DNA from 2 places in the Priestia sp. FW507-14D1A genome. Region 2 is predicted to be linked to the other one. Evidence: a T-box and tRNA genes for the amino acid it is inferred to sense, from the RefSeq annotation. Region 2 holds a T-box; the other holds one or more tRNA genes.
What was found. The T-box of region 2 lies ahead of trpS (tryptophan--tRNA ligase). A T-box ahead of a tRNA ligase gene usually reads a tRNA of that ligase, here a tRNA-Trp.
Positions count from the first base shown of each region.

Region 1: it has a tRNA-Trp gene. The T-box ahead of trpS (tryptophan--tRNA ligase) is inferred to sense a tRNA for this amino acid. The anticodon was not compared.

Region 1 is NZ_JBYSWQ010000005.1:233,188-248,741, reverse strand. It holds gene AC3WJG_RS18855 (spore germination protein) at 1-475, shown strand, start outside; gene AC3WJG_RS18850 (Ger(x)C family spore germination protein) at 465-1,688, shown strand; gene AC3WJG_RS18845 (GerAB/ArcD/ProY family transporter) at 1,709-2,809, shown strand; gene AC3WJG_RS18840 (Na+/H+ antiporter NhaC family protein) at 3,008-4,408, opposite strand; tRNA gene AC3WJG_RS18835 (tRNA-Gly) at 4,623-4,694, opposite strand; tRNA gene AC3WJG_RS18830 (tRNA-Leu) at 4,714-4,795, opposite strand; tRNA gene AC3WJG_RS18825 (tRNA-Trp) at 4,822-4,895, opposite strand; gene AC3WJG_RS18820 (phospholipase D-like domain-containing protein) at 5,117-6,511, opposite strand; gene AC3WJG_RS18815 (hypothetical protein) at 6,821-7,090, opposite strand; gene AC3WJG_RS18810 (GerAB/ArcD/ProY family transporter) at 7,595-8,713, shown strand; gene AC3WJG_RS18805 (GerAB/ArcD/ProY family transporter) at 9,070-10,191, shown strand; gene AC3WJG_RS18800 (FAD-dependent oxidoreductase) at 10,218-11,552, opposite strand; gene AC3WJG_RS18795 (DNA topoisomerase III) at 12,021-14,102, opposite strand; gene AC3WJG_RS18790 (DUF2339 domain-containing protein) at 14,230-15,554, opposite strand, start outside.
Region 2 is NZ_JBYSWQ010000002.1:942,512-958,065, forward strand. It holds gene AC3WJG_RS13155 (ABC transporter ATP-binding protein) at 1-407, opposite strand, end outside; gene AC3WJG_RS13160 (ABC transporter permease) at 422-1,348, opposite strand; gene AC3WJG_RS13165 (ABC transporter permease) at 1,351-2,286, opposite strand; gene AC3WJG_RS13170 (peptide ABC transporter substrate-binding protein) at 2,384-4,030, opposite strand; T-box leader at 4,697-4,901, shown strand; gene trpS (tryptophan--tRNA ligase) at 4,978-5,967, shown strand; gene AC3WJG_RS13180 (YjbA family protein) at 5,997-6,746, opposite strand; gene opp4C (oligopeptide ABC transporter permease) at 7,047-7,961, opposite strand; gene opp4B (oligopeptide ABC transporter permease) at 7,973-8,938, opposite strand; gene opp4A (oligopeptide ABC transporter substrate-binding protein) at 8,967-10,706, opposite strand; gene AC3WJG_RS13200 (ABC transporter ATP-binding protein) at 10,750-11,733, opposite strand; gene AC3WJG_RS13205 (ABC transporter ATP-binding protein) at 11,733-12,755, opposite strand; gene AC3WJG_RS13210 (DUF2268 domain-containing putative Zn-dependent protease) at 12,982-13,755, opposite strand; gene fabF (beta-ketoacyl-ACP synthase II) at 13,862-15,103, opposite strand; gene AC3WJG_RS13220 (beta-ketoacyl-ACP synthase III) at 15,143-15,554, opposite strand, start outside.

The DNA of each region.
Region 1 (15,554 bases), on a different contig from region 2:
AAAAGCTATCGGCTCTGCCGTATCGATCGTCGGAGCTCTTGTTATTGGGCAAGCAGCGGTTCAAGCGGGGATTGTCTCACCAGCTATGGTTATTATTGTATCGATTACAGCCATTGCTAGCTTTGCAACGCCGTCTTTCGATATGGCTATTTCAGCGCGTTTAATTCGTTTTTTATTTATATTAGGAGCGGCTACATTCGGTTTCTATGGTATTATTCTTATTCTTTTAGTGGGAGTTGGACATCTGTGCAGCTTACGTTCATTTGGTGTTCCTTATATGACGCCATTAGCACCGTTTATTCCTGCAAGCAATGAAGATACTTTGATACGGTTGCCATGGTGGACGATGAGAAGAAGACCTAAATTAATTAGTGATAACAAAGTTCGTCAAAGCAAACATCAAAAGCCTGAGCCTCCTTCTTCAAGAGGTATGATTAACCAGGAAATGGAAGAAGATGATCGAAATGAAACGTAAAAGTTTATTTTTACTGGTAATGACCATAATGATGGTATTGCTTACTAGCTGCTGGAGTAAAAAAGAGTTAACGGATCTTGCATTTGTATCGGCAATGGGCATTGATAAAACGAAAGATGGGCGGTATGAGCTTACCTTTCAAATTATTAACCCGGGAAATGTAGCTGGCTTACAAGGGGGCGGCGGTACCCAAAGTCCGCCTGTTACGATCTATGCTGCTTCCGGTGATAATTTAGTTGAAGCAAGCAGACGCGCTTCAGCTAGAATTTCCCGAAGACTTTATTATGCCCATACCAACTTAGTCGTGATCGGAGAAAAATTAGCGCGTGAAGAAGGAATTAACATTCTCATTGATTCTATTGATCGCGATCCTGAGTTTCGAATTACGACTTCCTTAGTAATCGCCAACCAGTCAAGTGCTGCTGATTTGGTAAAAGCACTAACGCCTGTCGATAAAATTCCAGCAAACAAAATTATGAAAACGCTGGAGTTCACTCAAAGAAAATGGGGAGAAAATCTAAAGGTTTCCTTTCAAGAAGTGATGAGATCTCTCGAATCTCCTGGAGGAGAAGCACTAGTCTCGGGTTTTCGTTTAGTTGGAAATCCTCAACAAGCAGAAAAATTAGATAACCTCCAGCAAAGCGCACCAGAAGCTACCCTTCGTGCTTCTGGCATTGCTGTTTTTAAAAATGGAAAGTTAATCGACTGGCTGTACAATAGTCCAGCCAGAGGCAGCGTTTGGATTCTTGATAAAATACAAGGAACCGACATTAATGTAGACTGGAAAGGAAAAAAAGAAGCGCTTGCCTATCAAACAGTTCGTCAAAAAACGGATGTATCTGTAAAAATGGTAAAAGGAAAACCTTATGCGTCCGTTCACACTCGCGTAGAAGGCGATCTTGGAGAAGTGGAGGTCCCTGTTGATACACGTCAACCTGCTGCAATCAAAAAAATGGAAAAAGCTGCAGGTAAAGAAATAAAAAAAGAATTACAAACAGCTATTAAACAAGCTCAGACAGACAAAGTTGACATCTTTGGATTTGGAGAAGCACTAGCACGCACGCGGCCTAATCAGTGGGAAAAACTCAAATCAGAATGGGATGACGTTTATTTTCCAAAATTAGATGTAGACGTTAAAGTAGAAGCTTACATTCGCCGAACAGGTCTGCGCAATAAATCGTTTCTCTCTAGCGTAAAAGAAAAACAACAATGAGGTAAGGAGGTTCTGGCTATATGGAAAAAGCAAAAATTAGCGCCACTCAGTTATTTATTCTCATGGTTTTATTCGAGCTGGGAAGTGCTTTATTAGTTCCTCTTGCAATGAGAGCAAAGCAAGATGCATGGCTAGCTATTTTAATTGGAATGCTGTGCAGTTTTTTCTTCTTTTTAGTTTATCACAAGCTCTATTCCTACTATCCGGACCTCCTGCCCACAGAATATATGCAGAAAATTTTAGGTAAGGCACTGGGAACGCTTCTTGCATTCGTATATATCGTTTATTTTTTATACGATGCATCACGAGTTCTAAGAGATTTCGGAGAGATGCTTCTTACTTTTGCTTATCCCGATACGCCTTTATTTATTGCCAATGCCTTATTAATGCTGGTCATTATCTATATTACCCGAAAAGGAATTGAAGCGATAGCCCGGTCAGGAGAGCTTCTGTTTATTTTTATGTACTTTCTGGCTGTGGCAGGCTTCATCTTAATTATTAGCTCAGGACTAATTGATTTTAAGAACTTACAGCCGGTATTAAAAGAAGGAGTACTGCCCGTTGCAAAAGTTGCTTTAACCGAAACGCTGTATTTTCCTTTCACGGAAGCTATTGTATTTACCATGCTTCTTCCTTATTTGAGCAATCCCAAAAAAGCGAGTGTCACCATGATATGCGCAACGGGATTAAGCGGAATTAACCTAATTATTACGATGATCATTAACATTAGCGTGCTTGGAGTTGATTTGACGACAAGATCACAGTTCCCTCTTCTGAGTACTGTCCAAACGATCCAAGTAGCTGATTTTTTAGAGCGTCTAGATGTATTTTTTATGTTCGCTATGGTTATTGGGATTTATTTTAAAGTTAGCATCTTGTTTTATGCTTCTATAATAAGTACAGCTACTTTATTTAAAATTAAATCGCCTTCCCGTCTAGCATATCCTTTAGGCATCATTGTGTTATTTCTGTCGATTACAATCGCTAGTAATTTTCAAGAACACCTTTATGAAGGGCTGCACGTAGCGAGATTTCTTTTACATATGCCGCTATTTTCTATCATACCTATACTGCTTTTGATTATCGCCTTTTTGAAAAATAGGAAGAAGCAGCACAGATAGTATATATCTCTAATAAATAGAAAAATGGCATTAAAATTATCGAGGTGATGTTCGTGTATATATGGTTTTATGATCATTTTGTTAATACAATCTTATTTCCGCTTACTTGTATCATGCTAGTGTGCCTATCACTAGGGCTGTATGCATACGTTAAGCTAAAAAAAATGAAAAGTGAAGAATAGATAGCTACTCCCTCATTTAAAACAAGAAAGATACAACAAGATAGAAAGCAACTGTTATTCCCGCTGCAATTAAAGCTGGCTTTAATTTATATTTGGCATATTCAATAACAGATAAATCTAATATTTTGGCGATGGTATTCGTATCGTCGCTTAAAGGTGAAGAAAATGCTCCAAAGGAACCGCTCGCAAACACCGCACCGATAATTAATGGCAAAGAAAGATCTGCAGAACTTGCAAGCGATACGCCAAGCGGCATTAAAATCCCCCATGTCCCCCAAGCAGACCCGATAAAGTAAGAAATAGCAGCTCCAAACACAAACATAAAAGGAGTGACAAACATTTGAGGAATCCACTTAGAATGTGCCGTCACAAAATTTGAAAAACCTAAGTCTTCTGTAACAGCGGATAATCCCCATACTACCGATAACAGCAGAATAACGGACATTAAGTCATTGCCTCCTGTGATAAAACCATTAAGCAAATTCTGTAATGTAAAGCGCTGAAACAAGAAAAAAATGAGGGTAATTAACGTAGTGATAATTAAAGCTACTACCATCGCTTCTAGCACGTCTGCTTTAATAAATGCTTCAAAAAAGCTGTGGCTCTTATGATGCCCGCTCCACCATGTTAAAAGTAAAGTAAGTGAAATCACAACAAGTAAAGGTACTAACAGATTCCAAGGCTTAGAAGGCAAATCCTTCGACACGCAAGGATGACAATCATGCCAATCTTTTTCGTCTTCTTCCTCCAGCTTCATAGGAGCCGTAGATGTTGAATGATGAAAAAAACTGAAATAAATCCCTACTAGAATAATCACAATCGAAAAGAAGTTATAAGGAATGCTTTGAATGAACAAAGAATAAGCGTCTTGTTTTATGCCTTGATGATCAATTGCCATTTGAATGATTGAGACCATATACCCTACAAATGCCGTTGCCACAGGAATTAAGACGATAACAGGAGTAGCAGTTGTTTCAATAACAAACCCTAGCTCTGCTGTCGTCATTTTCACTTTTTTCAGCAGCGCTCTCATGATGGGTGCGATCGTCACAAAACGAAATGTGGGAGCACTGAATGTTCCAATGGTTGAAACATAGGTTAAAATAAGGGCTTTTTTTCTTGTATCAATTCTTTCTGCAGCTGTTTCCACAAACCCCTTAACTCCTCCAGCCATCTTAATCATTCCGATAAGCCCTGAAAACGCGTATAAAAAGACGACGATTTCTATATTACTTTTATTTCTAAGAGCTTGTACAACATAGTGAAGTAGCTTTTCAACACCTCCGATAATCGAATGATCAATTAAATAAGCACCTACTAATAAGCCTAAAAACAACCCTGGCAGCACTTGTTTCGTGAAAATAGCTATGGGAATAACAATTAAAAACGGTATAATCGAAAACCAACTAGATTCCATAGGACTCTCCCCTATCTTAAAAACCATATTAGATGTCTTCACGTATCGTTCATTAGCTTTTAATGTAACCCCAATATTATGTGTATATTCACGAAAGCAACACGTATAAGCAGTACTGCTTTAATAAAATATTTCTGATTACAAACAGCATAATAAAACTCTTTATTTCTACAACAAAAAAGCAGTTTGCACATGCAAACTGCTTTTGAAAAGAAGCGGAAGACGAGGTTCGAACTCGCGACCCCCACCTTGGCAAGGTGGTGTTCTACCACTGAACTACTTCCGCGCGTATATGAAAGTAAAGATGCGGGTGAAGGGACTTGAACCCCCACGTCATAAGACACTAGATCCTAAGTCTAGCGCGTCTGCCAATTCCGCCACACCCGCGTGTGAATTAAAAGATAACTCCAAAATGGCAGGGGCAGTAGGAATTGAACCCACACTGACGGTTTTGGAGACCGTAGTTCTACCTTTAAACTATGCCCCTAGAAATGACCTCTTCAAAAGAATCTCGTTTATTAACGACGCTACATCATAATAAAACATATATGGAATTTCGTCAATAGATCTTTTGATGAATCATAACTAGTACTAGCGGTTTTCAAAAAACTGTGAGGCATATCACAGCTTTTTACACATTCCCTTCACCAGCTGCAGTCCTCTTTAATCTCCGCTATTTGTTTTTAGAGACTCTGCTGTAACAAAGTACTATACAAAATGTCTCCAAAATCGTGTAAAGACCGAAAGAATATGTAGGAGTGCAGATTTTACAGGAGGCACGTTTTTTTGAGAATCCGTATTAACATCCACAGGTTCTCCCTCATCTCCCACAAGCATACTGTGAGAAATTTTAGCTTCAATAGCTCCTGTTAACTGGGCTGCAAATTCTTCACTATCTATCATAACCATGGATTCAGTATTTAAAAATGCAGAGCGCGAATCTAAGTTAAAAGAACCAACTGCACTTAAACGCTGATCGTAAACAACAGATTTCCCGTGAATTGAATAAGGCTTTTGATATTCATAAAGCTTCGAACCAGCTTTTAGAACGCGATTCTTTACTCCCAAGTATGCAGAAAAAGCCATAGCATTTGGAGTGGATGTAATAGAATTAGTTAAAATAATTCTTTGCACTTTTGGTTTTACTCGCTTATCTATATACTGTTCCATCTCTTTTGTTGGTACGATATAAGGGCTTTGAACAACAATGGATTTTTCAGCTTGCTGGGAAAGCTTAATAAACGTTTTCCATATAAAAGGGCTTTTATTTATTCGTTGAATAGGATTTGTAATAAAAGAAATCTTTCTTGTAGGGATCGTTGCTTCTCTCCATACAATATAAGGATGGACAAAAGGTTCGTTTGCTTTTTTGGCCTCTTCGTATTGATCTATCAACAATTTCTTTCCTGAAAGACCGCGAAATTGTTTAGTTTTCTTGAGCTTTGGAAAAGCTTTTCGTGTATACGGATGATTCCATAATTTCTCTACATACTTCTCCATTGAGAGAATGACACTATGACTTTCTTGCTTTGTGTTATAAATCAGCACATCACGGTCATAGACAAAATTTTTATTTGGTTGACTGGCCAAGTATTTATCTCCAATGTTTCGTCCTCCAATAATACCTAATTGGCCATCGACTACTATTATTTTATCGTGAAGACGATTATGCCATGTCCAAGGTTTAAAAATAGTGAAGGGCTCATAGTACTTTAATTCTATATTATTGTGGAAAGCTAGAGCATAAAGAACATTTTTCCTCTTGCCTTTTAGCCCATGAGAGATCCCGTCTAACAGCACGCGAATACGTATACCTCGATCCGCAGCTTCGAATAAAGCGCCCATAAGTAAATCCGAAGAACGACCTTTACCGATGGAAAAGTACGCAATATCAATTGTATGCCTCGCTTCTTGAATCATCTGCATTCGAACAAGCCCTGAAAAATAGCCGTTTTCCAAAAGCATAACTCGGTCTGTAGATTCTTTCTTCCCGTAAAAATTCTCAGTATTCATTACTTTTAAGTCTTTTCCCTTGTGTAAAGGGACATAAAACAGTACCACTGCAGTTACGAATACATATATGAAGTACAATACGACAATCATTATTAGTATGTTTATTAGCATATTTCCTGTCACAATCCCTTTCCATTCTTATTGTTCTGTTTTTATTAGGATTCTTACTTTTTTAACTTCTATACCTTTTAAAATAAGAATGGAATGATGGATTATTTGTTACACCACTGTTGATTTCCGTGCCAGTCTTCGCCTTTCCCTCCAAACAACAGCTAGAAGCAATTATATACACGAAACCTACGTTTACACTACCAATAAAAAAAGCAGAAGTTCATTACCTTCTGCTTTTACAATTTATACTCTCTATTGTGAAACTGCCTAAGTAAAACAGCGGCTCTTTTACTGATTAAGGTCGTTCTCCATATCTTCTATATCTTGCTGAAACTCTGTTAAACGCTGACGCTGTGTTTCAGAAGCATTTTCAAGCGCATTCTCAATTTGCTGAGAGGCTTCATTCACTTCACCTATCGCTTGCTTCGCTTCATGTCCGTACGATGCATCATTTTTAGCTTCATTTGCCTGTTCATATGCATCTACTGCTTCTTTATGCCCCTGCTGTGCTGCTTGAAACGATTGTTGTTTATCTTTATTGTATGGGAATTTTTTCATCATAGTGCTCCTTTCCATTTGTTCACTCTTTAGTGTGGCATTTTTCTACTTATTCATACGACGCTTCAATAGGTTAAAGCTAAGTGAATATTCCTCATAACAAATCCCTCAATCATTTAAGAGCCCTAGAAAATATCTTCTATCTCCTGAAATGCTTTCTATATTTTACAAAAATGTATAATCACTTTCTTTAGCGGACATCATACGAATAGCTTATCTGAACGAAAAAATGTATTGGGGTTGACTGCATGCACTTGTTTCTTTCCTTTTTGATCATTTGTGCAGGGATTATATGGATGGAAATAAAAAGATTACCTCAACACTCTCATAAAAAGGAACGGAACATTTTTATTGTGTTCATGACAATCAGCATCATAATCGCTCTTGCAAAAATCTTTCGGCTGCCTCTACCCAACCCTTCTGATTGGGTAGAAGTAATGTTTCAACCTTTAAGTCACTTATTATTCCGTTGGATCACTTAATTAGTGTATATGGCAAAAGGATGTGCTCATTTTGCTTAATGAAATCAATATTTCAGCTGCGCAGTTTCGCAAATTAGTAACTTTGTATAGCATCGGAAGCACAATTATTGTTGTACCTGCCGCTATTACAGCTGATGCTCATCAAGATGCCTGGATTGCCGCACTCTTTGGTGTAGCATTAGGAATTGGCTTAGTTTTGCTTTTTACCTCACTAGGAAAAATGTTTCCAACGCTTACGCTGATGGAAATGAACGAAAAAATTTTAGGCAAACTATTTGGAAAGATCGTTTCTGCTGTTTTTGTGTTATCCAATTTATTTATCAGCAGTCAAGTTCTTTACTATGTAGGAAATTTTCTCACTACACAAATTCTTCCCTACACGCCGCTTACAGCCATCCACATTGCATTTATGGGTGTGGTCATCGTAGGAGTACGCCTAGGAATAGAAGTTATTGCACGAAGTGCCGAGATTTTATTTCCTTGGTTTGTCGGATTATTCGGACTTCTTATTTTGTCTATGATCCCTCAAATTAAAATAGAGCATATTCAGCCGGTGTTCGAAATCCATCCAAAAGCTTTTATTCGTGCTGTTTTAACGTTTTTAAGCATGAGTTCTTTGACTTATACCATTCTGCTTATGATTTTTCCTTCTCATACACCAGACACAAAAAAGGCAACTCAATCCTTTTATATAGGTAATATAGCCGGTGGACTAGTGATGGTTACGTTAATCTTACTCGGAATTCTAGTACTTGGTCCTTATTACTCCCAAATCACCATGTTTCCAAGCTATGAATTAGGAAGAAGAATTGATGTAGGAAACTTTCTTCAAGGAATTGAAGTAGTCATTGCTATTTTGTGGTTTATTACTCTCTTTTTTAAACTTTGCATTTACTTTTACGCTACTCTTTTGGGGTTTGCCAATGTATTTCATATAAAGGACTACAAACTATTTTCTTTTCCAGTCGCACTCATCATGATTACCCTTTCCCTTATTGTGTATCCAAGCGTTTCTTATCAAAAGGATTGGGATACAAAAACGTGGATTCCCTACAGCTTACTTGTAGGCATCTTATATCCACTTTTCCTTTTAATTGCAGGGTTTATTCAAAACAAAAAGCGGCGTTCTAGCAATGGATAGCAACTCACAAACCTTTAGTAAAGAATGCACCTTCAGTATAAGTAATTATTTTTCAGGAAAATATAACACTAATTATTCATGTATAGGAGCTAGTGTATGCTAGGGGTATTGGGGTTACTTATTGTTTGCACGCTCGTCATTTAGTTTGAAGTACCTAAACTACGGCAAAAAAAGGCGAAGAAAGAACTTTGGCTATTCTATACAGTTCTTGCAATCGGAATGGTCGTAAGCATCTGTAAAGCACTTGGTTTAAATGTTCCAAATCCTTCTGATTTATCAGCTGCTATCTTCAAGCCAATCAGCATATTTTTACTTCATTTATTATCTTAAGACGTTAAGACGAGGAAGTGAATACAGTGAAACCTGTAGTTAAAATTTCAACGATTCAATTTCGCATGCTCGTTATGCTTTATACAATTGGAAGCACAATTGTTATTGCTCCAGCAGCTATGACTGTAGATTCTAAACAAACCGCTTGGATTCCAGCTATCCTTGGAGTAGTATGCGGATTTGTATTAGTGAAAGTATATATAGCTCTCGGACTGTTATTTAAAGATAAAAATCTGATAGAAATCAATGAAGCAGTGTTTGGAAAATATCTAGGAAAAGGTGTATCTTGTTTATTTGTCACGTCTACTGTCATAACATGCAGCCGCATTGTATACTACGTGGGGAGTTTTTTAAATACACATATTATGATGGAAACTCCGCTGATTGCTATTCACATTATTTTTATGCTTGTGGTTGTGTTCGGAGCAAGACTCGGACTAGAAACCATCGCACGCTGCTGTGAAATATTTTTCCCTTGGTTTATTGGCCTTCTCGGAATTTTCATCTTCTCACTGACTCCTCAAATGAAAGTCGAAAACCTTATGCCTTTATTAGATATTCACTTAAAGCCGCTTACTCATTCGGTTTTCACCTTTCTTAGCATCACTTATTTTACTTTTGCTCCTTTAATGATGGTATTTCCTATTCATTTAAGAAAACCTGAAAAAGGTGCTAAAGCTTTAATGAGCGGAAGTCTGTTAGGTGGATTTATTATGGTAGCGATCATTCTCTTTTGTATAATGGTGATTGGCTCTTATCATTCTTCAACTACTATGTTTCCTGTATACGAAATGGCTAAGCGAATTGAGCTGGGAAATTTTCTGCAAGGAATTGAAGTAATTATTGCTATTATATGGTTTCTTACTCTTTTCTTTAAAGTTTCTCTTTATTTTCATGCTTCTATCGCTGGGCTTTGCCACATTTTTAACGTCAACGAAACTCGATTTCTAACGCTACCGATCGGGTTAATCGTTACAACTTTTTCTATTATCGTTTATCCAACCATTATCTATCAAAAAACATGGTTAGCCGAAACGTGGATTCCCTATAGTTTTTTCGTAGGGGCTTTTTATCCTTTTATTCTTCTTGTTATAGGCTGGATCCGCTTTAGACCTGCTAAAATAAAAAAGATAATAAAATCTACATAAAAAAAAGCAGGTAGTCACCTGCTTTTTTATGCTTGAAGCGCTTGAAGTCCTGCTTGGTTTAAGAAATGCCAAGGCTTATTAAAGTGCGGTTGAAAGAAAAAGTCCATAAAGCCAAGCTCATCGATCGTCATCTCCTGCTGTACACAGACAGACAATGTATTGATTGCTTGAGTAGCATCAATTTTAGAAATAACCTGTGCGCCTACAATTCGTCTTGTTTCTTCTTCATATACTACTTTCAACGTAATATTTTCGTACGTTGGCATGAATTCAGGTCGGTTATTCTCTGATATTGTGATACTTTTCACATTCATATCAAAAAGAGAAGCTGCTGTTTCAGTTATGCCGGTAGATGCAACATTGTAATCATAAATATGCAAGCCTGATGTTCCTTGTGTTCCCATGTACTTAATCGTTGGCTTAACAAGGTTTTGAGCTACTAATGTTCCCATTCTAACTGCATTGGTAGCAAGCGGAATATAGGCATGTTTCTTAATTGGATTGTAATAAATGGCACAGCTATCTCCGGCTGCAAATACATCTTTTTTGCTTGTTTGCATATATTCATCAACTACAATTGCGCCGTTTGGAAGCATGTCTACTTGTCCTTTTACTAAGTCTGTATTTGGACGGAAGCCAACACACAGAATAACAAGATCCGCTTCGTATTCGCCTTCAGTTGTCACTACTTTTTCAACAGATCCCTCCCTGCCTACAAATTTAGTAACCGCTTGGTTTAATGCTAACTTAACTCCTCGATTTTCAAACTCAGTTTCCATTAGATTCGTAAATTCTGGATCAAGATATTTATTTAAAATGCGATCAGCACTATCAATAAACGTCACTTCTTTTCCATACACTTCGAATGCTTCTACTAATTCCGCACCAATATAGCCCGCACCAATTACGGCGATTTTCTTCGCTTGCTTCGCTTTTTCAATAATGTGATTAGCATGCTGATAGTTTTTACAAAGCACAACATTATTTAAGTCGATGCCTTCAAGGTTTGGAATAATCGGCCATGATCCAGTTGTCATCACTAGTTTATCAAATGTATCTTCAAATTCTTCGTTAGTTTCTAAATTTCGTACAGCTATTTTTTTACCCTCTGTATCAATATTCGTAACTTCATGTTTCATTTTCATATTTACACCCATCTCTTGCAATTCAGACGGTGAAGAGTAAAATAAGCCATTTGCATCTTTTACGACCCCGCCTACATAGAGCGCAATTCCACAAGACAAAAATGAAACATTATCATTTCGCTCATAAACTGTAATTTTAGCTTCTGGATAAAGTTCTGCCATATTTTTTACTGCTGCCGTTCCTGCATGTGTACACCCTACTACTGCAATTTTCATAGATGATATCCCCCTTAGGATTATAGAAAATATGATATTGTGAAGTTTTTCACATATATTGTGAAATGTTTCACATATCTTTTACAATTCTTATTATACAAACATGTTTGTCCTTTTTCAAGAGATATGTGAAAAAAATCACATACTTTTTTAAAAAAATATGTTACAGGGTTCTTTAAAGCTTGATATGATACGCTTTTCTTGCCGATGCGCTGCTGATGAAAAACTTCATCAGCTTAGTTTTTTACGTAGAAACTCACTATCCAGCGCACTCTCCATTAAAAAAATAAGACCGATAAAAGAGTCATCGCTAAAATGATTAGTACCATCACTCCTACTATAAAGAACGAGATTAAACGATCATTCCCCTGCTTTTTCTTTTCATTGTTCCACTCCACCTTGCTTACTCATCACTTAATCCATATTAAAGGAAAAAAGTGCGATACCGTGGTATCGCACTTTTCTACATTATTTATCTTTTTTATCTTGAAGAGCTTGTTTTAAAGCATCACCCAAGCTTGAACCAAATGCTCCATCATCATTGTATTTGTTAAGAAGCTTTCGTTCTTCTCGTTTTGAAATCTTTTTCTTTTTGTCCTCAGCTTTCTCCACTACTTGACATGAACGGCATTGGAAGTACGTACCCGCTTTTCCTGAGTGAATTTCCATTCGCTTGTGACACTGCGGACAGCGTCGATTTGATAGTTTAGGGTCTTTTGCGCGTCTATAGCTGCACTCAAGGCTTGAACAAACGAGCACTCTTCCTTGCTTTGTTTTCTTTTCTTTCAAGAAAGAACCGCATTCCGGACATTTAGAGCCCGTTAAATTATGAGGTTTGTACGTTTGATTACTCGTTTTTACTTGCTTAACTAGCTTTTCTGTTTGTTCGCGAATATTTGTTAAGAACTCTTTTGCATTTCCTTTTCCTTTAGCAATTGCTTCTAAGTCACGTTCCCACTTAGCCGTAAGCTCAGGCGACTTTAACTCATCTGCTACTAGGTCAATCAGCTGCTTCCCTTTTTTGGTTGCGTGCAGACGATTGTTTTGGCGATCAATGGATTCATTTTGCAGAAGTTTTTCAATAATATCTGCACGTGTTGCCGGGGTACCTAAATTATGTTTTTCCATTTGTCCAAGAAGATCCGCTTCTGTATAGCGCTGCGGCGGCTCTGTAAATGCACTTTTCATCGTTACATCTTGAATGGACAGCTTGCTGCCTTCTTCCATATCAGGCAGCTTCACCGTTGCTTCTGAGTCTCCACCAGAAACTTTTTTGAAGCCTGCATTCACGACTTGCTTTCCGCTTGCTACTAACTGTTCCCCATTTACTTCAAGCTCTGCTTTAACCACTTCATACTCATATGCAGGATAAAATAATGAAATAAATCGCTTTGCAATTAAGTCATACAGCTTTCGTTCATCAGCTGATAAGTCCTGGAGAAATACAGGCTGATCCGTTACGATAATAGCGTGGTGATCACTTACTTTTTCGTTATTAACCACTCGCTTTGGCAACTGTGCATTTCTTAAAATTGGACGAACTTCTTCTTTATATACAGCAGAGATGCTTTCCAAGCGCTCTTTCATAGTAGAAACCATATCTGTTGTTAAATAACGAGAATCTGTACGTGGATACGTGACTAACTTATGCTGTTCATATAACTTTTGAAGTACATTCAATGTCTTCTTAGCAGAGAAGTTAAAGCGTTTGTTAGCATCTCGCTGCAGTTCGTTTAAGTCATAAGGAAGCGGCTGCGCTTCTTTATGCATTTTACGTTTAATTGTTTTTACAACTGCCTCACCTGATAATTTTGAGTGCAGCTCTTTTGCGCGTTTTTCATCAAAAATACGCTTTTCATTGCCCTTTTGCCAAGCGGCTTCAAAAGATGAAAACTGAGCTGTAAGCGTCCAATATTCACTAGGTTTAAATGTATTGATTACTTGTTCACGCTCAATTATCATCGCAAGCGTCGGTGTTTGTACCCTTCCTGCCGACAATGGTTCTTCGTATTTAGTCGTTAACGCTCTCGTTACGTTTAAACCGATAAGCCAATCGGCTTCTGAACGGCAAACGGCTGAATCATACAAGCGATTAAACTCTTTTCCTGGTTTTAACTGTTTAAATCCGTCACGAATTGCTTTATCCGTTTGAGACGAAATCCAAAGGCGTTTAAACGGCTTGTTCCAGCGTACCTTTTCCATAATCCAGCGTGCTACAAGCTCTCCTTCGCGCCCTGCATCAGTCGCAATAATTAACTCACCAATATCCTTTCTTTTTGCTAGATCGGATACTGTACGAAACTGCGAGCTCACTTTACGAATTACTTTTAATTTCATTTTCTCAGGCATGATTGGCAGATCTTCTAAGCGCCATGTTTTATATTGGTTATCATAATCCTCTGGTGTTTGTAATTCAACTAAATGACCGAGTGCCCATGTTACGACATACTTTGGTCCTTCAATATACCCTTTTTTTGTTTGTGTGCTCCCAAGTACGCGCGCAAGATCACGTGCTACACTTGGCTTTTCTGCTAATACAAGTGATTTCATTTTATGTATACCTCCAATTCACTTGTTCCATTATACATGATTGTATACCTTTTGTACGACTTCAAGATTAAGTTTACATAATCATATTATAATAAATAAAGCTGAAGAATTTCTCTTCAGCTTCGAGCTACTTCTTTTTATAAAATAGTCGCGAGATAATTAAACCGATAGCTCCTAAGACGATAAATAACAAGGCCCGTATAGCCATTGGGATAAAAGGTAAATCGTATAAAATGAGTTTAAAAAGTGTTAAGAACAAAATGCCCACGCCGATATACGTTGCTGTTTTAAACGTTTTAAGTGATCCTATTACAAATGCTGCAATGGACATCCCTAACCAAACGGCCGTCATAATAAGCGTTTGCGGATTAGTGGAAAGGTGATTGGTGCCAGCGACCGTCACTTCTGTAGCAAAAATTAAAGAAAGAATAGAAAAAACAATACTTCCTCCAATTTTGAATATATCGTGCTCATCCCGTTCTGTTTTTTGAATGCTGATCCATATAAATACTGGAATAGAAGCTAACACAACAATCCAATTTAATGTCGGAAGAGACAACACTCGTTCGATTGGTGTAACTAAGATATACGTTGCACTCAGTATATAAATCGTATAAGAAAATAGTTGATGAAGTAGATTTTTATACGTCATGGCGATATAGTAAACAGCAAGTCCTTGAATCACATATAAAATAACTCCTTCTCTTAAATCGACGAGCTGATGAATAAAAAACGCTACTGCAACAATTAAATAGGTAATAAAAAATTCAAATTTCTCTTTAGAACTTCTTACTGCGTAAACACCTAATGCGTAAATAATAACTAGCGCAAGCAGCACCATTGTGGTCGTGCCATCGTCAAAAACGGCGAGCAGCCAGCCGTACGTAACTGCTAAACTCGATAAAAGGGTAAACGCATATACTTGGAGTACGGATTGTGATAGAAAAAAACTTGAAATTAAGCATAAATGCTGAATAAGAATTGCCATACCTAATAACTCTTTTACACCATTATCACCGACAAACGAGTAATAAATGAGTAGCGTAAGATTTAATAGTACCGCGGAAAGAACATATAAAATTGAATATTTTTGTTTGATTGCCACATATAAAAAGGCAATATACAGAAGCGTTTCATAGCCAATGAAAACGAGCGCATTAGGCGAATTACTTTCAATAAGAAAAGGAACTAGTACGCCTCCAACCGCGCTAATAATACCTAATGCCTGTGAACGATAAAAGACTGTCGCGATAATCCCTAGGATAATCCAGCTCGCATTTAGTATAAAAGCAAGCGTTGGTCCCGCTAAATGATACAGGCTATGCATCGCAAACGTCGTCAACATGAGGATAGGAATAGCTCCTCCTACAAGTACTTGCCCGAGCACCAACCTGCCCTTTTTAATTTGGAAATGACCTGTCACAGCAAAACCTATTGAAACAGCGAAACCGA
Region 2 (15,554 bases):
AACTCGACTGCCCGTTTTTTTGCTTCTGCTTTAGATACTTTGGAATGCTTGATTACGACTTCACCAATTTGAGCCCCAACTTTCATCGTTGGATTCAAGGAAGTCATCGGATCTTGGAAGATCATACCGATATCTTTACCGCGAATAGCTTCCATTTCTTTATCCGTTTTCTTAGCTAAATCAATACCGTCAAACAGCATTTCACCGCTTTTGATTCGGCCAGGAGGCATCGGAATAAGGCGCATGATCGTTTGTGAAGTTACACTTTTACCAGATCCTGACTCACCAACAATTGCTAAAGTTTCACCTTTATTTAAGTGGAAGTTAACGCCGCGAACAGCTTGAACTTCTCCGCCATATGTTTTAAATGATACAGCTAAATTTTTTACTTCTAATAAACGTGACATATGAGTCCACTTCCTTACTTACGTAGTTTTGGATCTAACGCATCTCGTAATCCATCACCAATTACGTTGAACGCTAAGATTGTTAAACAGATAAACAAACCTGGGAAAAATAAGCGCCAAGGATAGTATTCCAAAGCAGGTAAGCCTTCTGAAGCCATTGTTCCCCAGCTTGCAAGCGGTGCCGGAACGCCTAGTCCCAAGTAGCTTAAAAATGCTTCTGTAAAGATTGCTGAAGGAATCGTTAGTGTCATTGTTACTAAAATTGGACCTGTTGCGTTAGGAATAAGATGTTTAAATAAAATACGTTTTGTTGTTGCTCCTAATGTTTGTGAAGCCATTACGTACTCTTGATTTTTCAACTGCAATACTTGTCCACGTACAATACGGGCCATGTTAATCCAGCCGGTAATAGTCATCGCCAAAATCATCGTGCCTAACCCTTGGCCAAGCATAACCATTAAAATAATAACCAGTAAAAGGTAAGGAACACCATATAAGATATCCGCAACACGCATCATTGTTTCATCCGTACGGCCGCCGCGGTATCCAGAGATGCTTCCCCAAACTACGCCGATGAATAAATCAATTAAAGCTGCTGCTAATCCGATAAATAATGAAATACGAGCGCCTTCCCACGTACGAGCAAAAACATCACGCCCTAATTCATCTGTACCGAACCAGTGCTCAGAAGATGGAGCCTGATTAGCATTCAGTAAATCATTGGTTGCATAATCATATTTCACCATCAATGGACCAAATATAGCCATAAAAACAAGGAGAACCATTAGTACTACACCAAACATAGCAAGCTTATTTTTGCGAAAACGAATAAAAACATCTTGCCAGAATGAAAGACTCGGTTTTTCAATCTTTTCTGCCTGAGCGCGGTCAATCCCTGCTGTTTCAAACATTTCTTTAGGAATTTTCGGAAGTTGCTGCATAGTTACTCTCCTTTCTTAGCACCTGTAAGTTTAATTCGAGGGTCAATGAAGCCGTATGCAATATCTACAAGCAAGATACAAAAAAGTAGTAAAATACTGTAGAATACCGTTACGCCCATAATCGTTGTATAATCTCGGTTTGAGATACTGAGTACAAAGTGTGAACCTAATCCCGGGATACCAAATATCTTTTCAATAACAAAGCTACCCGTTAAAATCCCTGCTACTAAAGGTCCCATATAGGATACAACTGGAAGCATCGCATTTCTCATGGCGTGTTTAACTGTAATAACGCCTCTGCTTAAACCTTTTGCTTTCGCTGTACGAATATAATCATTGCTTAATACTTCAAGCATACTCGAACGAGTTAATCGTGCGATAAACGCCATAGGGGTTGAAGCAAGCGCAAGAGCTGGTAACACCGTGTGTGCCCAAGATTCCCAGCGTGCAACCGGAAAAATTTGTAGTTTCATAGCTAAAACGTATTGTAATACCGCTGCCATGATAAAACTCGGAACTGAGATTCCTAGAACTGCAATAACCATCGCCGTGTAATCTTGCCACTTATTATGTTTTAAAGCAGCAATAACACCAAGTACTACACCAATAGCAATCGCTATTAAAATAGCTTCCATCCCTAGCATGAATGAAACAGGGAATCCGCCGTTAATCAAATCATTTACCGTTTGGCCTTTATATTTGAAAGATGGACCAAAATCCCACTTTAAAATTGATGTTAAATAATCAAAGTACTGATGGTACCAAGGCTGGTCTAGACCGTAATACTGATTTAGATTTTTTTGAATTTCAGGGGGAAGCTGCTTTTCTGATGTGAATGGACCTCCTGGAACAGCACGCATTAAGAAAAAGGTCGCTGTTACGATCAGCCATAATGATAGAAACATATAAATAAGTCGTTTTCCTATATATTTGAACACCCTGACACACCTCCATATTTTTACAAAATTCGCGCACAAGAAAGAAAAGTATATGGAGCACCAGGCCCCATATACCCTTTGTCATAATTGATGTTACTTACTCAAAATGAGCCCATTTAATCTGAATGTCTCCAAGTCCAGACATCACAACATCTTTCAGCTGCTTATCTTGTACCCAAGCGTTTGTATAGAAGTAGATTGGTGCCACTGGCATTTCATCCATGAAGATACCTTCTGCTTTTTTCAACATTTCCAGACGTTTTTTAGGATCTGTTTCTTTTTGAGAGTCAATTAATAACTTTTTATATTCTGGGTTTTCCCAGTTTGTATCATTGTTTCCGCCTTTTTTATCACGGAACAATTCTAAGAAGTTGATTGGATCGTTAAAATCTCCTAACCAGCCCATACGTCCAACTTGATAATCTCCTTGGTGTAATTTTTCAATGTAAACAGCCCACTCAGAGTTGTCTAACTGTACTTTAATACCAAGGTTTTTCTTCCACATATCTTGAACAGCTTGTGCAATTTTTGCATGTTTTTCATCCGTGTTGTATGAAACCTTAATTGCTGGTAGTTCTGAAGCGTCTTTAAGGCCCATTTCTTTCAAGCCTTTTTCTAAATATTCTTTTGCTTTTTTCACATCATTGTCTTTGAAGTAACCTTTTTTGTTGTCTTCAAACATTGTTGGTGGTACAGCCGCCATCGCTGGAACTGAACCGTCTTTTGTAATTTGTTCTGTAATACCTTTACGATCAATTGCATAAGCTAATGCTTTACGAATGTTCACGTTATCTAAAGGTTTTTGTTCTGTATTAAACTTGTACCAGTAAGTACCTGCAATCTCTTGAATGTTTAATGAACCGTCTTTCTTTAATTCAGGAAGTGCATCAGCTGGTAATTGACCAGTAGGCATACCCGCCCAGTCTACTTCACCGTTTTTGAACATTGAAAGTTCAGTGTTGTTATCATTGATCATGTACATTTCAACTTTTTTAAGTTTTACAGCATCTTTATCCCAATAGTTTTCATTAGGAACTAACTCGATTTTGTCATTATGTTTCCAAGTTTTAAGCTTGAAAGGACCGTTTGACGTATAGTTTTCGCCTGCATTTGTGTACCATTTTTCATTTGATTCAGCAATTTTCGTATTCACTGGGAAGTACGTATAGAAAGCTGTTAATTCTAAGAAATATGGCGTTGGATTTTCTAATGTTACTTCAAGCGTTTTATCATCTGTTGCTTTAACCGCAACATCATCTAATGAACCTTTTCCTTCATTAGCAGCTTGTGCATTTTTAACATAGTATAATTGATATGCATATTGAGATTCGTTTTTAGGATCTAACGCCCATTTCCATGCATATTCGAAATCTTTTGCTGTGACAGGGTCACCATTTGACCATTTTGCATCGTCGCGAATCGTAAACGTATATTTCGTTTGATCATCGCTGACCTTCACATCTTTCGCCATTGCATTTTCAGGTTTTCCATCTTTACCGATACGAGTTAAACCTTCAAATGTTTGTAATAATACGTTTGATGACGTTGAATCATTAGCTAAGCCTGGGTTTAGTGAAAAAGGCTCAGTTTTAATGTTTACGCGAAGCTCTTGCTCTTTTTTCTTGTCGCCGCCATCACTGCTAGCATTTTCACTGCCACCAGATTCTTTGTTAAATCCACATGCAGCTAAAAACAAGCTCATTACAAGCAGCAAACTGAAAAGAATCGACAACCTTTTCTTCATTGCGTGTTACCCCCTATTAAATTTTGTTTGTGTGGCAACCATATTTTTTTGATATGCACTAATTTCTTAATCCTCTTTCAATACAAAATAATCAGTTATTTTTTCACATAGTAGAGCATTAAAGACCTCACTGCAAAATTATTCTTCTACTCTATGAAACTGTCATCAATTGTTTACATGCTGTAAATCCAATGTATGCGCTTAATATGTAGAAGACTCATTCATTACAAAATTCGCTAATTGAAACAAAACATTGTCTATTTTGTGTTTTCTGAAAAATTAAGAAATTGTAATACCTTTGTAAAAAATATGTTTGTTACGCCTATTATAAATATTTTAAAAATTTATTGCAATACTATTATTTAATGGTATTTTTTTGTCATGAGGGAAAAAACCTTATCTTATAAGGATTGTGCCTACTTGTCAGACTTCTAAAATCTTTTTTGTAGTATAGGTATTACAAGAGTATTACAAAGTTATTAGAAATACTAAATAAAAGATTTTTACCAAATCCTCCACCAATTTTTCATCAAGAAATGCTTTAATTAAAAGGTTCTTGTCTTTTTTTGCCGCTGAAAAATTCCAGTAAATTGTCTTATAAAACTTTTTAGCGATAAGATGTTTAAATTCCTGCTTTTTCGCGTTATAATAACGAATAACTATATAATTAAAGCTGTGAAAAAGAGTAGTATGCAGAATTTTCATTTTTAGAGAGTTTGTGGCTGGTGAGAACAAACATTGAAACCTGCAGAATGGACTTTGGAGCTTTCAAGTGCAAAGCTTGAACGTTGACCTCAACGTTACATGAATAAAGATAGTTCACAATTATGTGTGCTAATTAGGGTGGCAACGCGGTCCATTCGCCCCTAGCTTATGCTAGGAGTGGATGGGCCTTTTTATGTTGTATCCGTAAATTAGCATCATATATGTGCAGATGAAAGGAAGATTTGATGAAAACAATTTTTTCAGGTATTCAACCAAGCGGTACAATCACTTTAGGTAACTACATTGGAGCGATGAAGCAATTTGTTGAACTTCAACATGACTATAACTGTCATTTTTGTATTGTAGATCAGCATGCAATTACAACGCCTCAAGATCGTTTAGCACTTCGTAAAAACATTCGCAGCCTTGCTGCTCTGTATGTAGCGGTAGGAATTGATCCAGCGAAATCGACTTTATTTATTCAATCGGAAGTGCCTGCCCACACAGAAGCGGGATGGATGTTACAGTGCGTAGCGTATATCGGTGAACTTGAACGCATGACTCAGTTTAAAGATAAATCTGCTGGAAAAGAAGCAGTATCAGCAGGATTACTAACTTATCCTCCATTAATGGCCGCTGATATTCTTTTATACAACACCGATTTGGTTCCAGTTGGTGAAGATCAAAAGCAGCATTTAGAATTAACGCGTGACCTAGCTGAGCGCTTTAACAAAAAATACAATGATATTTTCACTATTCCTGAAGTACGTATTCCAAAAGTGGGCGCACGCGTCATGTCTCTTCAAGATCCTACGAAAAAAATGAGCAAGTCCGATCCAAACCAAAAAGCTTTCATTACGCTTTTGGATGACGCTAAAACAATTGAAAAGAAAATCAAAAGTGCCGTAACGGATTCAGAAGGTATTGTTCGCTACGATAAAGAAAATAAGCCAGGTATTTCAAACTTATTAAGTATTTATTCAATCCTAGCCAATAAATCGATCGAAGACATTGAAGCGATGTACGAAGGCAAAGGTTATGGTGACTTTAAAGCTGACACAGCCAAAGTGGTAGCTGAAGCACTTGCTCCAATTCAAAAAAGATATTATGAATTAGTTGATTCTAGCGAGCTAGATGATATTTTAGATCAAGGTGCCGATAAAGCAAATGCAACGGCTAATAAAATGCTTCGCAAAATGCGAAACGCAATGGGAATTGGCCGTAAACGTTAAAAAAAACGACTGCTATGCAGTCGTTTTTTTTAATTAACTTTTGGCTCTTGTTCAATTTCCCAAAGTTTTTCAAAGAAAGGTTGTCCTTTTACTAAGCGCTCGCATAATAATTTATGCTTCGGTGACCACCCTGACTTCGTTTCATCGTATAGCTGACTCCACACGTCTTGAAACGGCATCTCTTGAATGTCTTCGTACTTCGTTGGATTCCACTCCGTGTACCAGTAGCGGATTTGAGCTGTATTTTTTGTTGTATGTAGCTGATCAAGTGCCATAAATAACAGCTGTTTTAGCTGACGTTCTTTACGTGTTAGTCCTCTCATCGTTTCAGGAGACGGTGAAAGAATATGATGCTCTTTTTTATTCAGCTCGTCTTCACTGAACTTATATTCTAGCTCTTCTTGATCCGCAATCATCTCATAGACTAACTGTTCCTGTCTTGGAATTAAGCGGCTTTTTCGAATTGGAATATGATATCCCATCGTATCAATTGCTAAAATATTCGTTCCATCTGTAACGATAAAACAATATTCAACCTGCGTGCGTTCATGATTTTTCCGAATGTATGCTTTCTGATAGACATCTTGTAGTAGTTGTTGAGGTAGCTCGGAAAGATCATTTTCAATGTAATGAAATAAAATCGGATTTACTTTTAATAACGGTGCTTGATCGAGCAGTTCTACACAATCGTCTTTTCTCCACTCATGGAAATGACACACATTATAACCGTTTTCTTCGCCTTCAAACCAATTAACCCATACATCATGAAGATATAGCATAATTTACCCCTCACTTACTATCTGTTTGTTATCCATCAGTATAGGCAGAGAAAGGAATTTTTATTCCAAATGATGTTATTTTTCTAAAAATTAATTGTAAAATACCTTCGTTTTTGGCTATTGTTCAAATGCACTTATTTCAAAGCACAGATATAACGCCAGTGCTAATGATTGCTAAAGGCTTCATGAGCTATATCGACCCCTATAAGCAGAAAAAAATCCGAGTTTCTTCTATAGTAATAGGTTTGTCAGGAGGTCTGACAAACCTAAAAAAATCTATCACACTTTTGTGATAGATTTTTAACGAAGAGATTTGGGATTCAAAGCATCTTTTAATCCTTCACCAATGAAGTTGATAGCTAGGATTGTAAATGTAATAGCTAAACCTGGCGGAACCCACATCCAAGGCTTATTCTGCAGCACATCTGATTCCCTTGCTTCTGTCAGCATATTCCCCCAGCTTGGCGTATCAGCCGGCACGCCAAAACCGATAAAGCTAATCGCTGACTCAAACACAATAAGGATCGCCATCTGCAAACTGGCTTGAACCACAATCGTTGAAAACACATTTGGCAGCAAATGTTTAAAGATGATTTTAAACGGGCTGCACCCAATGGAAACAGCTGAAAGCACATATTCATTTTCTTTTTCAGCCAAGACTTTGCTTCGAACCAGCCGGGCCGTACTTCCCCAGCTTAGGAAACTAACAACTAGGATGAGCGTCCAAACGCCTGAGATCTTTCCAATTAGGATTGTATTTAACACTACAACGAAAACAATTAGCGGAAAGTTTAATACAAAGTCTGTAAAACGCATTAAGAATTGATCCACCTTGCCCCCGTAATAACCCGCAATCGAACCAATAAAAGTTCCGATTAAAATAACGAGCGTTGTACAAGCAACTCCAATCAGTAACGAAGTTCTTCCTCCATACAATGTACGTGCAAATACGTCTCGCCCATTTGTATCCGTTCCAAACCAATGCTCACTAGAAGGCGCTGCATTCATCGCCATATAGTCGATACGTGTAATATCTGCTTTTGTAAGCAGCGGTGCAAAAATGGCAAGAAGCGTAATCACAATCATAAAAGCTAAACTTATCATGGCCAGTTTATTTTTAACAAACTTCTTTCGCGCAATCGCCCATGGAGAAAGGTTTTTAGGAGCTTTCATATTCACTTCTGGCTGTACATCTTTTTTCGTTACAATTTCCATACTTTCTCCTCCTAATCCAAACGAATACGCGGATCTGCTACGCCGTATAACAAATCAGCAACCAGATTCCCAACCAGTGTTAAAATTGAAAACAACATTGTAAGCGACATCATAACTGAGTAGTCACGAGTTGCTACAGAGTCAACGAACAATTTTCCGATTCCTGGATACGTAAAGATCGTCTCTGTAATGATAGAACCGCTAATGATTGTTACAAGATCAAACCCTAAAAACGTAATAAGCGGAATCATTGAGTTGCGTAAGATATGAACATTATAAATTTTAGATTCTTTTGTCCCTTTTGCTCTAGCAGTGCGCACAAAATCTTTGCGACTGTTTTCAATAATATCATTGCGCAAAAACTGGGTATACTGAGCGGTCGACATCAAGCCAAGAATCAGCGCGGGTAATATAACGTGATGAATTCTACTTTGAATAAATTCCCATGATCCCTCTTTCAATCCTACTTCAACAGAACCGCTAAATGGAAACCAACCTAACTGAAAGGAAAATAAATAAATGCCTACGATCCCTGCGATAAACGATGGAACCGCTAATGCAAAGTAATTATATCCTGCAATAAAGTTATCTGCTAAGGTATACGGTTTTCTTCCTGCATACATACCTAAAATAAATGCAAACACATACGTAATCAAAAGCGAAGTCAAAGCTAAAAAGATAGTATTAGGCATACGCTCTAAAATAATATCTAATGTCGGTAACTTATGAGTTGTTGACTTTCCTAAATCTCCTTGTGCCACTCCTTTTACCCAGTTCCAATATTGAACGTAGATAGGATCGTTATATCCTAGCTTATCACGCATTTCCTCAATGTATTTTGGATCTGTATTACTAGGGTTGATTTCTCCCCCAAAAGGGTCCCCTGGCATCATTTTTGCCAGGGAAAACACAACAAAGGAGATCAGAATCAACATTGGAATCATCCCTAAAATACGTCTTAGTGAGTATTGCAGCATCGTTGACTCTCCTTTACATGTAAAATACTTATTCCGTTACAGACCATTTCTCCGGATCTACAACTACCGTTGATGGATCTAGAGTTACGTTTTTCACACGCTTATTCACAGCATAAATATTGATATTTTCCCATAAAGGAAGTGCTGGCAACTGCTCATTAAAGAATTTTTGCCATTTTACATATACATCTTTACGGTATTTATCATCAAATGATTTTTCGCTCAAACCGTCTTTAAGCATTTCATCAGATTCCTTATTTACCCAACGCCCATAGTTCCATTCAGCATCAGAGCTCCATAATCCTGTAGGATCTGGATCTGAACCAGTGTCCCAAGAACCAAAGAACGCTTCTAACGCCTTATCATCGTTATCTTTCATTTCATTGTACAAGTTAAATTCAACAAGTGAACCCGTTGCTAATTTTGTTTTAATACCAATATCATTCCATGCTTGCATAATAGCCTTCGCACGACCCTCGAAGTTGGCTGGACCAGCATAGTGACCGAATGAGATCGTAAATGGTTTTCCGTTTGGATCTTCTACAAAACCGTCATTATTCTTATCTTTATAACCAGCTTCAGCTAATAATTTTTTAGCTTTTTCTGGACTATACTTGTACTTTGTTAAATCTTTTTGGTCAGCAGCAATCCAGAATACAGACGGAATAACTGTGTTAGAAACAACCGCTTTGTCGTTCATAAATGCTTTTACCATTGCTTTTCTATCTATTGCATAAAGCAATGCTTGACGAAGTTTTAGATCTTTGAACTTTTCGTAATCATCTACGTTTTTACCAGCATTTTGATCACGATGTCCAAATCGTAGACCAATATACGAATAACTAGTTGATTTCCCTTCCAAAAAGTCTAAGTTTTCCGCTTTTTCAACTTGCCCTAAATCAGCTGGACGAACATCCATAATGTCGACATCGCCTTTTTTCAATGCTCCGGCGGAAACAGATGGATCCAGTACTTTTACAACAACACCATCAAGATGGGGTTTACCTTTCCAATAATCATCATTGCGCTCCATTTGGACATATTCACTTGCTACTACTTTTTTCACTTTAAACGGTCCAACACCAATAGGCTCTTTACGAACTTGTTTGGACTCTGCAAGATCTTTTACAGCAATTCCTTCATAGTACTTTTTCGGCATTGGATATGGCCACAGATTGTCTAAGTTATTTACACGAACTTCTTTAAACGTTACTTTAAATGTTTGTGGATCTACTACTTCAACTCCGGAAATAGAATCCGCTTTGCCGTCGTGATATTCTTGAGCGCCTTTAATGTGCTCAACGTTTACATAGCGTGGACCTGTATAGTCTTTATCGGCAATCGTTTCATACGTATATTTAAAATCATCTGCAGTTAATGGATCTCCATTATGCCACTTAATCCCCTTTTTTAATTTAAACGTGTAAGTTAGTTTATCACCACTCACATCCCAAGTAGCTAAGTCAGATTTAATCTTTAATTTCTTATCATAAGTAAAGAGACCTTCATTGATAAATTCTAAGATTTGGCTATCATATGCACTACCATACAATGCGTACTCAAAAAGCCCTTCAGGCGCTCCGTCAATCCCATACGTAATCGTCCCGCCATCTTTTGGCTTGTCTGTTTTTGCACCTTCAGTTTTTGTTTCTCCGCCTTCTTTATTACTAGAAGATGAAGAACTGCTTCCACCGCTGCATGCCGCTAGAAAAAGCGATAGCACAAGCAAAATGGAAACAAGTGATAAAAACGATTTCTTTTTCATCATGACGTTCCCCCTATTTAACTAATAATCTGTTCGTATGTAGCTTTTACGAGTTATATAAATGGCAAGCTACTTGATGGCCAGGTCTCACCTCCTTTAAGGCAGGTTTCGTTTGGCTGCACTCCGCCATTGCATGTATACAGCGAGGATGAAACGCACAGCCTTTTGGCGGATCAATTGGACTTGGCACATCTCCCTGTAAAATAATACGCTGTTTTTTCTTTCGCGGATCTGGTTCAGGTATAGCCGATACAAGCGCTTGCGTATAAGGGTGCAATGGCTCTGCGTACAGACTTTTCTTATCAGCAATTTCCACTAAACCGCCTAGGTACATAACACCTATACGGTCACTCATATGTTTAACAACACTCAAATCATGGGCAATAAATAAAAAGGTTAGGTCGAATTCTTGTTGAAGTTCTTTTAGAAGGTTTAAAACTTGTGATTGGACAGAAACGTCGAGTGCCGATACCGGTTCATCAGCAATAATAAGTTTTGGACGAAGTGCAAGTGCACGTGCAATTCCAATCCGCTGACGCTGTCCACCGGAAAATTCGTGAGGATATTTATAGTATGCATCTTCCGGTAACCCTACTTTTGTAAGTAGATTCATAACTTCTGATTTTAATTGATTGGTTGATTTTCCTGTAAAATTCCGAATTGGTTCAGAAATCACATCTCCAACCATTTGCATTGGATTGAGGGAAGCATAGGGATCTTGAAAAACCATTTGAAAATCTTGTCTAATTTTACGGAGAGAAGTTCCTTTTGCTTCTGTGATATCTTTACCATCGAAAATAATTTTTCCGCTAGTTGGTTCCAACAGTCTTAAAATCGTTCTTCCTGCCGTGGATTTTCCACAGCCAGATTCTCCTACTAGACCGAGCGTTTCTCCTTTTCGAATAGCAAAAGAAATACCGTCAACTGCTTTTACATCACCAATTTTCTTTCGGAAAAATCCGCCGTGAATAGGATAGTAGGTTTTTAAATGCTGAACTTCTAGCAATACATCTTTCACCGCTTTAGTCATTAGCTTGTCTTCACTCCTTTTGACGGATAGCTATTTTTATACAGCAGACATGCGACATCATGCCCCTGTGAATCCTGGCGAAGAACAGGCGTAACGGAACTGCAGTCTTCCATTGCATGAGGACATCGGTTAACGAAACGACAGCCTGTCCGCGGCATGTTTACAAGAGAAGGCACAATTCCTTTGATCGTATTTAATACTTCTACATCATCTTCCATGCGTGGAATTGAGTGAAGAAGCGCTTTCGTGTACGGATGTTTTGGGGCATAAAATAACGTATCAACATCTGTATGCTCCACAATTTTTCCGCCATACATGACAATCACTTCATCACACATCTCAGCAACTACTCCCAAATCATGTGTAATCATAATAATAGACATATCATTGCTTTCTTGAATTTCTTTTAGCAATTCTAAAATTTGAGCTTGAACCGTAACATCTAGTGCCGTTGTCGGCTCATCAGCAATTAAAAGTTTAGGCTGACAAGCTACCGCCATGGCAATCATGACACGCTGCCTCATTCCTCCTGACAGCTGATGCGGATATTCATCGATGAGCTTTTCGGATCTCGAAATACCAACGCTTTTTAAAAGCGCAATGCTTTTTTCACGCGCTTCCGCTTTCGATATATTCATATGGTTAAACAATACTTCCTGCAGCTGATACCCAATGGTTAACACAGGATTAAGGGATGTCATCGGTTCTTGGAAAATCATTGAGATGTCTTTCCCCCGAACATCATTCATCTCATCTTCTGATAAGTGCGTAAGATTCTTTCCGTTAAATAAAACGCTTCCGCTTCTAATTTGACTATTTACTTTAGGTAATAGCCCAATAACGGATAAAGATAATACGCTTTTTCCACAGCCAGATTCTCCTACAACCCCTATAATTCGCTTTCGTCCGACTTGAAACGACACGTCGTCCACAGCATTATGCCAGGAATCATTAATGGAAAAAGCAGTTTGTAAATTTTTCACTTCTAGTAAAGGTGTTGATTCGACGGGCTTTTTATCCATTTATAGTGCACACCTCATTTTTCTGAAAATTGTTATATTTGAATAAGATATTATTACAATTTCATTACAAAATCAATATATTTTGAAAATTAATTATATTTTTTATTTTTAAAATAATGATTTCTGAATATCCCTTCGGCACTTTAACGCATAAACCTCCTAATTTTTTGTTGAAAATAGGATAAAATTTACTATTTTTAATTTTAGGTATATAGAACTTGTTTTTTTACAGTTGGAACGCAGATTTTTTTAAGATAGTATTGGTGCTAAGAGGAAGCAGCTGTGTAGTAGTTAAAGTGTGAGGCTTCATACATGAAGTAACAAGATGATAACCAATATTGTAGCCCATCATTTCTGGATACCAATTTTGGCCGAATAACAGTTGATCATATTTCTTTTCATCAGCGCGCAGATTGTAATAAGGTTTAACATGCTTTTCCCACATTTTTTTAGCTTCTTCAATGGTATAATAATTTGTCCACGGAGCTAAATATTTTTTACCGCAATACTCCTCTACAGCTCTTTCAGCTAACCCTTCCATCATCATAGCGTCTAACAAAGTAATCGTTTCATCAGATTTATTAATGGCTTTTAGCCTGCAAACGTGATGGTATTCATGGGTAAGTACCGCTAACATTTCTTCATCAGATGTATGACTTGTCATAAACACAAATAATTTATCGGTAAAAGCGACACCTGCTCTTCCATTAAATTCACGCTGCATTTTTCGATTTCTAGGATTGCTTGGAAGCACTAGTACTGCTACATCGGGCCCATTCCATGCTTTTTTAAGCTTCTCATAATGTGCTTTAACTTTCTTCCAAACCTGTCTTTTCTTCATTTCTTCTAATTCTTTTATAAACATTAAAGAAGGCGGACACATTCCATAGTTAAAAAGTAATTCCATATATTCTTTTTCTTTTAATTTCTTAAAATAGCGCGCAAGATAACGGCTTATTTCTTTCGGCTCCGTCCAAGTAGAAGTTGAAACAATCGGCATGTTTTCCCCTCACTTTCTTCATCCTTTTGTTTCATGATATGTTCACAGCTGCTCTTTTGGTTATTAAAAATAAAAAAAATTCTAGGCATCAGCCTAGAATTTTTCATTATGCTTCGTATTTTTTAAAGATGATTGTTGCATTGTGACCGCCAAATCCAAGTGAGTTGCTTAGCACCGCTTTTACTTCTTGCTTACGCGCTTTGTTTGGAATGTAGTCTAAATCGCACTCTTCATCAGGTGTTTGATAGTTAATTGTTGGAGGAAGAATACCGTCTTGAATTGCCTTCACACTAAAAATAGCTTCTACTCCGCCAGCAGCTCCTAACAAGTGGCCAGTCATTGACTTTGTTGAACTAATTGCTACTTTTTGAGCGTGGTCACCAAATACTTCTTTAATAGCCATTGTTTCAAATTTATCATTGTATCCTGTACTTGTACCGTGAGCATTGATGTAATCAATATCACTTGGCTGTAGGCCTGCATCTTCAATGGCATGACGCATTGCACGAACGCCGCCTTCTCCTCCTGGAGCTGGCGCTGTGATATGGTGAGCATCTCCTGTTGAACCATAGCCCACAATTTCAGCATAAATACGTGCGCCGCGCGCTAGTGCATGTTCAAGCTCTTCAAGCACAATAACACCCGCACCTTCTCCCATAACGAAGCCGTCGCGGTCTTTGTCAAACGGACGAGATGCTGTTGCAGGATCTGGATTTGTAGAAAGTGCTTTATTCGCACAGAAACCAGCAATAGATAAACGCGTGATTGGCGCTTCCGTACCGCCCGTCACCATCACGTCTGCATCTCCGCGTTGAATGACTTTAAACGCATCACCAATAGAGTTTGTACCTGTGGCACATGCCGTTACCGTACAAGAGTTCACGCCTTTCGCCCCTAAAGCAATAGAAACTTGTCCTGTTGCCATATCAGGAATCATCATCGGAATGAAAAATGGACTTACACGGCGGGCACCTTTTTCTAATAACGTTGAATATTGGTTTTCAAACGTTTCCATACCGCCAATTCCAGAACCAATCCAAACGCCGACGTTTGGAGCAATTTCTTCTGTAATAGTCAAATCCGCATCTTTAACAGCCGCCAATGCAGCTACCATTGCATATTGAGTAAAGCGATCCATCTTACGAGCCTCTTTGCGGTCAATAAAATCTTCCACGTTAAAATCTTTTACTTCAGCTGCTACTTTAGCCGGGAATTCATCTGCATCTAGTCTTGTTAAAGGACCAACGCCAGACACGCCTGCTACTGCGTTTTTCCAAGCTGTTTCTACGTCATTTCCAATTGGTGTAAGCCCACCAAGTCCTGTTACAACTACACGTTTTTTATTCATCGTACATTCATCTCCTTCAGTTGCTTTAAAAATGTAGTGTTATTTTCCCCATCTAATAGCAATAGCTCCCCATGTTAAGCCGCCTCCGAAGCCAACCATTACAATTAAATCATCATCTTGAATTTTCCCTGCTTCAAGCTCATGAACAATTGAAATTGGAATCGATGCTGCTGATGTATTGCCATAGTATTGGATTGTTTTAGACATTTTTTCTTCAGGCAAATCTAATCGCTGTCTTGCAGCTTCCATAATACGAATATTCGCTTGATGAGGTACAAGAAAATCAACATCCTCTTTTGTTAAACCCGCTTTTTCAATTACATTAACAGCAGATTCCCCCATTTGTCGAACAGCAAACTTAAATACTTCACGTCCGTTCATGACAATATGATCAAGCTCGTTTTGATACAAGTGCTTGCCTCCCGTACCGTCCGACCCTAGTTCAAAGGAT